2 regions of the Streptomyces sp. NPDC093071 genome follow, and region 1 is predicted to be linked to the other one. Evidence: riboswitches for the same ligand, from Rfam matches in the RefSeq annotation. Region 1 holds a riboswitch; the other holds the start of a gene.
The links. A riboswitch is a leader RNA that binds a small molecule or an ion and turns the genes downstream of it on or off. The one in region 1 is predicted to bind glycine.
Positions count from the first base shown of each region.

Region 1 (3,399 bases):
CCGACCTCGCGGAGGCGGGCGAGGACGAGCTCGTACGGCTCCTGGGGCGGGCGCACGGGGCCTCGCTGTACCGGATGGCCCAGGGGTACGACGACCGGCCCGTGGTGGCCGAGCGGGACGCCAAATCCGTCTCCGTCGAGGACACCTTCGCCGTGGACCTGCACGACCGGGTGCGGATCCGGAGCGAGGTCGAGCGGCTCGCGGAGCGGTGCGTGGGGCGGCTGCGGGCGTCGGGGCACTCGGGGCGGACGATCGTCCTGAAGGTGCGGAGGTTCGACTTCTCGACGCTGACCCGGTCCGAGACGCTGCGGGGGCCGACGGACGCGCTCGGGGTCGTGCGGGAGGCGGCGGGGCGGCTGCTCGACTCGGTGGACACGACGGGGGGCGTGCGGCTGCTGGGGGTGGGGGTGAGCGGGCTCGCGGACTATACGCAGGAGGATCTGTTCGCCCAGGAGGCGGAGGTTCGGGTGGGGGAGGACGTCGAGGCCGAGGGCGTTCCGCCGGAGGCCGTGGTGGCCGAGCCGGCCGGGCCCGCCGAGCGGTCCTGGGCACCCGGGCACGACGTGCGGCACGCGGTGTACGGGGCCGGGTGGGTGCAGGGGAGCGGGCTCGGGCGGGTCACCGTGCGGTTCGAGGAACCGGGGTCGGCGCCGGGGCGGGTGCGGACCTTCGCCGTGGACGATCCGGAGTTGGGGGCGGGGGAGGCGTTGCCGCTGGTGCGGGGGGCTGGGGCGGGCCTTCCCGTGGGTGGTGTCGCGCCGTCGGCGGCTGCGGGCCGTGAGGGTGCGGGTCTGCCCGGGGGCGGTGCCGCGCCGTCGCCCGCCGCGGATCGTGGAGGTGTGCCCGGCCTGACGGCCGGGCCGGGTTCCCACCCGCACCACCCGTGACGGTGGGTGGGCAGGGGGGCGGGTCTTCCCGTGGGGTGTCGCGCCGTCGGCCGCTGCGGGCCGTGGGGGCGCGACCGGGCGGGGGTTTCGGGTCAGGTGCCCTCCTGGCCCGCCAGGCGGCCGAAGTCCTTGTCCGGGGTGTTCGGGTGGGGTGGCGGGGGGAGGGCGAGGCTGTAGTGGCGGTAGAGCTGGAGTTCCTGCTCCGGGGAGAGGTGGCGGCCCACGCCGAAGTCCGGGGCGTCCTTGATGAGGGCGCGTTCGAACGGGATGTAGAGGCCGTCGTCGAGCAGGTCGCTCGGCTCCAGGGGGACGAAGGCGTCCCTGCTGAACAGGCCCGTGCGGACCGCGGCCCACTCCGGGACGCCGGTCGCGTCGTCGAGGTACACCTCGTCGACGGTCCCGATCTTGTGTCCGTTCCGGTCGTACGCCTTGCGGCCGATCAGGCTGCGCGGATCGATGTCGGTCTGCACGGTCCCTCCAATTGGTCGCAACTCCTCTACCCCCTACCAAAGGGCACATCCGGGATGTCGGCCACTTGAGCGAAGGGAGTCTCAACCGCGCTGGTAGGCTGGGTGTGGCTGTCGACCCCGTGCGGGAGAGTCCCCCGGAGAAACCTTCCGGTGGGCGCCGAAGGAGCAAATCCTCCCCGGAATCTCTCAGGCCCCTGTACCGCGCGGACGAGGTCACTCTGGAAAGCAGAGCGGATGTCCGACGGCATTCGCTCTCACCGACGGTGAAAGCCGGCGTGCCGCGAGGCGTGCCGGTGAAACTCTCAGGTTGAGATGACAGAGGGGGAGGCCGTCCGGGCACCCGCGCCGCGGTGCCCCTCGCAGGTCGTGACGACCAGGAGGCCTCCGTACATGACCGCCAACCGCATTCCGCTCTCCGAGCTCGAGCAGGGCATCCCGTTCGAGCAGCGGCACATCGGGCCCGACGCCGAGGCCCGGGCCAAGATGCTCGCCCAGGTCGGTTACGGCTCGCTCGACGAACTCACCGCCGCCGCGGTGCCGGACGTGATCAAGAACGCCGAGGCGCTGGGCCTGCCGGCCGCGCGCACCGAGGCCGAGGTGCTCGCCGAGCTGCGCACGCTCGCCGACCGCAACCAGGTCCTCGCGCCGATGATCGGCCTCGGCTACTACGGAACCTTCACCCCGCCGGTGATCCTCCGCAACGTGATGGAGAACCCCGCCTGGTACACGGCCTACACGCCGTACCAGCCGGAGATCTCCCAGGGCCGCCTGGAGGCCCTGCTGAACTTCCAGACCATGGTCGCCGACCTGACCGGCCTGCCCACCTCCGGCGCCTCCCTGCTCGACGAGGGCACCGCCGCCGCCGAGGCCATGGCGCTGTCCCGCCGCGTCGGCAAGGTCAAGAAGGGCGTCTTCCTGATCGACGCCGACGCCCTGCCGCAGACGATCGCCGTCATCGAGACCCGCGCCGAGCCGACCGGCGTCGAGGTCGTCGTCGCCGACCTGAGCGAGGGCATCCCGGCCGAGATCGCCGAGCGCGGCGTCTTCGGCGTGCTCCTGCAGTACCCCGGTGCCTCCGGCGCCGTCCGCGACATCAAGCCGCTGATCGACGCCGCCCACGAGCTCGGCGCGATCGTCACCGTCGCCGCCGACCTGCTCGCGCTCACCCTGCTCACCTCGCCCGGCGAGCTCGGCGCCGACATCGCCGTCGGCACCACCCAGCGCTTCGGCGTCCCCATGGGCTTCGGCGGCCCGCACGCCGGTTACATGGCCGTCCAGGACAAGCACGCCCGCTCCCTGCCCGGCCGCCTCGTGGGCGTCTCCGTCGACGCCGACGGCAACCGCGCCTACCGCCTGGCCCTCCAGACCCGCGAGCAGCACATCCGCCGCGAGAAGGCCACCAGCAACATCTGTACCGCTCAGGTGCTGCTCGCCGTCATGGCCGGCATGTACGCCGTCTACCACGGCCCCGAGGGCCTCAAGGGCATCGCCCGGCGCACCCACCGGTACGCCGCGATCCTCGCCGCCGGACTGCGCGCCGGGGGCGTCGAGCTGACCGGGGATGTCTTCTTCGACACCCTCACCGCCCGCGTGCCCGGCAAGGCTGACGAGGTCGTGGCCGCCGCCCGCGAGGCCGGCGTGAACCTGTACCGCGTCGACGCCGACCGCGTGTCGGTCTCCTGCGACGAGACCACGACGCGCGAGCGGCTCGCCGCCGTCTGGGGCGCCTTCGGCGTCACCGCCGACGTCGAGGCCCTGGACGCCGCCACCGAGGACGCGCTGCCCGCCGGTCTGCTGCGCTCCGACGCGTACCTGACCCACCCGGTCTTCCACGCGCACCGCTCCGAGACCTCGATGCTGCGCTACCTGCGCCGTCTCGCGGACCGCGACTACGCGCTCGACCGCGGCATGATCCCGCTCGGCTCCTGCACGATGAAGCTGAACGCGACCACCGAGATGGAGCCGGTGACCTGGCCCGAGTTCGGCCAGATCCACCCCTTCGCCCCGGTCGAGCAGGCCCAGGGCTACGTCACGCTCATCAC
Region 1 is NZ_JBIVPH010000002.1:1,263,690-1,267,088, reverse strand. It holds gene ACIQD7_RS11250 (DNA polymerase IV) at 1-887, shown strand, start outside; gene ACIQD7_RS11245 (PRC-barrel domain-containing protein) at 980-1,357, opposite strand; glycine riboswitch at 1,470-1,569, shown strand; gene gcvP (aminomethyl-transferring glycine dehydrogenase) at 1,748-3,399, shown strand, end outside.

Region 2 (3,399 bases), on a different contig from region 1:
ATGACCGCGACCGGAGCGAAGTTCTCCGAGGCGATCATCTCGAGGGTGGACTGCTGACGGCGGAGCTCGGCGTCGACGGCGGCGGCGACGTCGGGGTCCAGCTCGTGGAGGGGGGTGTTCAGAAGCGACATGAATCGATCCCTAAGGGGTCTCGGGCCCGGTCTCAGTTCCCGGCGGAGAACGCGGCGTACTCGTCGGCGGTGAGCAGGTCGTCCGGCTCACCCGCGACGCGCACCTTGAACAGCCAGCCACCCTCGAACGGAGCCGTGTTCACCAGGGACGGGTCGTCCACCACGTCCTGGTTGGCGGCGACGACCTCACCCGACACGGGGGAGTACAGGTCGCTCACGGACTTCGTCGACTCCAGCTCGCCGCAGGTCTCGCCCGCGGTGACGGTGTCGCCGACCTCGGGGAGCTGGGCGTAGACGACGTCACCGAGCGCGTTGGCCGCGAACTCCGTGATGCCGACGGTCGCGACGCCGTCCTCGGCGTCCGACAGCCACTCGTGCTCCTTGGTGTACCGCAGCTGCTGGGGGTTGCTCATGACCTGATTCTCCTGGATCGGGGGAGTGCTGATGAACGTGGGTCTTGCGGGGTGAGACGCGCGGTGGGACGACTTCGTCACTTCTGGCGCTTGTAGAACGGCAGCGCCACGACCTCGTACGGCTCGTGGGTGCCCCGGACGTCCACACCTACACCCTGGGTGCCGGGCTCCGCGTGCGCCGCGTCCACGTAGGCCATCGCGATCGGCTTTCCGAGGGTCGGGGACGGGGCCCCGGAGGTGACCTCGCCGATCACGGCGCCGTCCTTGACGACGGAGAAACCGGCGCGCGGGACCCGGCGGCCCTCGGCGATCAGGCCGACCAGCTTGCGCGGCGGGGCGGTCTCGGCGCGCTCGGCGGCCTTCTCCAGGGCCTCGCGGCCGACGAAACGGCCCTCGTTGGTCGTCTTCTCGAACTTCACGACCCGGCCGAGACCGGCGTCGAAGGGGGTGAGGGAGGTGGTCAGCTCGTGGCCGTACAGCGGCATCCCCGCCTCCAGGCGGAGCGTGTCGCGGCAGGACAGGCCGCAGGGGATCAGGCCGACGCCCTCGCCCGCCGCGGTCAGCGCCTTCCACACGCCCTCGGCGTGCTCCGGCTTCAGGAAGAGCTCGAAGCCGTCCTCGCCGGTGTAGCCGGTGCGGGCGATCAGCGCGGGCACGCCCGCGACCGTGCCCGGCAGGCCGGCGTAGTACTTCAGGCCGTCCAGGTCGGCGTCGGTGACCGCCTTCAGGATGCCGGGGGACTCCGGGCCCTGGACCGCGATCAGGGCGTACGCGTCGCGGTCGTCGCGGACCTCGGCGTCGAAGCCGGCCGCGCGCTCGGTGAGGGTGTCCAGGACGGTCTGGGCGTTGGAGGCGTTGGCGACGACCATGTACTCCGTGTCACCGAGGCGGTAGACGATCAGGTCGTCCAGGATGCCGCCGTCCTCGCGACAGATCATGGTGTACCGGGCGCGGCCGGTGCCCACCGTGGAGATGTTGCCGACCAGGGCGAAGTCGAGCAGCTCGACGGCCTGCGGGCCGGTGACGGTGATCTCGCCCATGTGGGAGAGGTCGAAGAGGCCGGCCCGGGTGCGGACGGCGTTGTGCTCGTCGCGCTCGCTGCCGTACCGCAGCGGCATGTCCCAGCCCGCGAAGTCGGTCATGGTCGCGCCCAGCGAACGATGCAGGGCATCGAGGGCGGTGAGGCGGGGGGCAGAGGTCATGGGGTGGCTCCCGGGTCCCAAGGGCGTTCGGTGACGAAGACATGACGGGCGAGGACGTCCTCCCCATCTGTCATGGAACCTGAGAGGTTCACCGGGGGCATCTCGTCACCGAGATCCCGGCTTGCACCTTGGGTGGGGACACCACGGTGTCCCGCTTTTCAGATCTGCCTCATCCACGCGGTACGGGGCCTGAGAGATTCAAGGGAGGGTCTTGCTCCTTCGGCGCCCGGACGCACTCCGTGGACGAGCCACAGTGCTCCGGAACTCTCCCGCGCGGATTCGAACGGCCGGTATGCGGTTGTACAGGCGACTGTGCGCGCCTGGCGGGCACATCATTGCACGCGGTGTCGGCGCGGCAAATCGCTTGTGCCCCATTACCGTTTCTTTACACTTCTTGGGAAGGGTCTCCTGAGGCCCGGCAGGGGGAGAAGCGATGACGTTCCAGCACACCGGTGCGTATGCGACGAGTACCGGCATACCGTCCCCACGGGCCCGCGCCCGGACCCGGGGACGGGGCCGGCTCCTGCGGGACCTGCGCGAGCGCGGAGACCGGGGCCCCCGCGCCCTCGTCTTCGCGGCCGGAGACCTCGTGGTCGTCTCCGGACTGCCCGGCAGCGGCAAGTCCACCCTCATGCGACGGACCGCCGGGGGCCGGGGCGTCGACTCCCAGGACGCCCGGGAGCGCTGGGAGGCCCGGATGCCCGGCCTCCTGCCGTACGCGGTCTACCGCCCCCTGGTCCGGATCGCGCACTACGCCGGGCTGCGCCGCGCCCTGCGCTCCGGCGCGAGCGTGATCGTGCACGACTGCGGCACCCAGTCCTGGGTGCGCGGCTGGCTCGCCCGCGAGGCCCGCCGCCGGGGGAGCGACCTGCACCTGGTCCTCCTCGACGTCACCCCGGACACCGCCAGGGCCGGGCAGGACGCCCGGGGCCGGGGCGTCTCCGCGTACGCCTTCGCCCGCCACCGGCGTGCCGTCGGCCGGCTGCTGCGGGCCGTCGAGACCGGCCGGCTCCCGCACGGCTGCGCCTCGGCGACCCTGCTCGACCGGGACGCCGCCGACGCCCTCCGGACGATCTCCTTCGGGGAGGCCGCCTGACCCACGGCCCTCCGGCACGGCCCCTCCGGGCCGCTCGTACCCTTCTCTTCTGGCCACGGCGGTGCCGGGGCGGCGTTAGGGTGCTGCCGGGCGGCCGGGTACGGCAGGCCGTGCGGAGAAGGGGAACGGGACCGTGGACGTGACGTGGCCGGGCAACGAGCTCGAAGAGGTGCTCGCCGCCTCGCTCGGCGACCCCGGGGCGGGAGGCCGCCTCCTGGAGGTGCTGGGCCGCAGCCCCGTCTGGGTCCCCCTGCCCAACGGCGGCGGCCCCGACAGCCCCGACCTGGACCTCGCCACCCTGGAGATCGACGGCGCGGCCTACGTTCCCGTCTTCAGCTCCGAGCAGCAGCTCCGGGCCTGCGCCGGCGACCACATGTCCTTCGCCGTCGCCCCCGCCCGCGACTTCGCCCGCGGCCTGCCCCCGCAGCTCGGCATCGCCGTGAACCCCGGCGGCACCGTCGGCGTCCCGCTGCCCCCGCCCGCCGTCGCCGAGCTCTGCCGGGCCGGCCGGACCCCGCTCGACGGGCCCGCGTCCGGCGGCCGCGTCCGGCTCTTCG
Region 2 is NZ_JBIVPH010000012.1:49,446-52,844, reverse strand. It holds gene glyA (serine hydroxymethyltransferase) at 1-131, opposite strand, end outside; gene gcvH (glycine cleavage system protein GcvH) at 164-544, opposite strand; gene gcvT (glycine cleavage system aminomethyltransferase GcvT) at 622-1,746, opposite strand; glycine riboswitch at 1,915-2,028, opposite strand; gene ACIQD7_RS30580 (AAA family ATPase) at 2,180-2,842, shown strand; gene ACIQD7_RS30575 (enhanced serine sensitivity protein SseB) at 2,976-3,399, shown strand, end outside.
Region 2: another riboswitch for glycine. It lies ahead of gcvT (glycine cleavage system aminomethyltransferase GcvT); the one in region 1 lies ahead of gcvP (aminomethyl-transferring glycine dehydrogenase).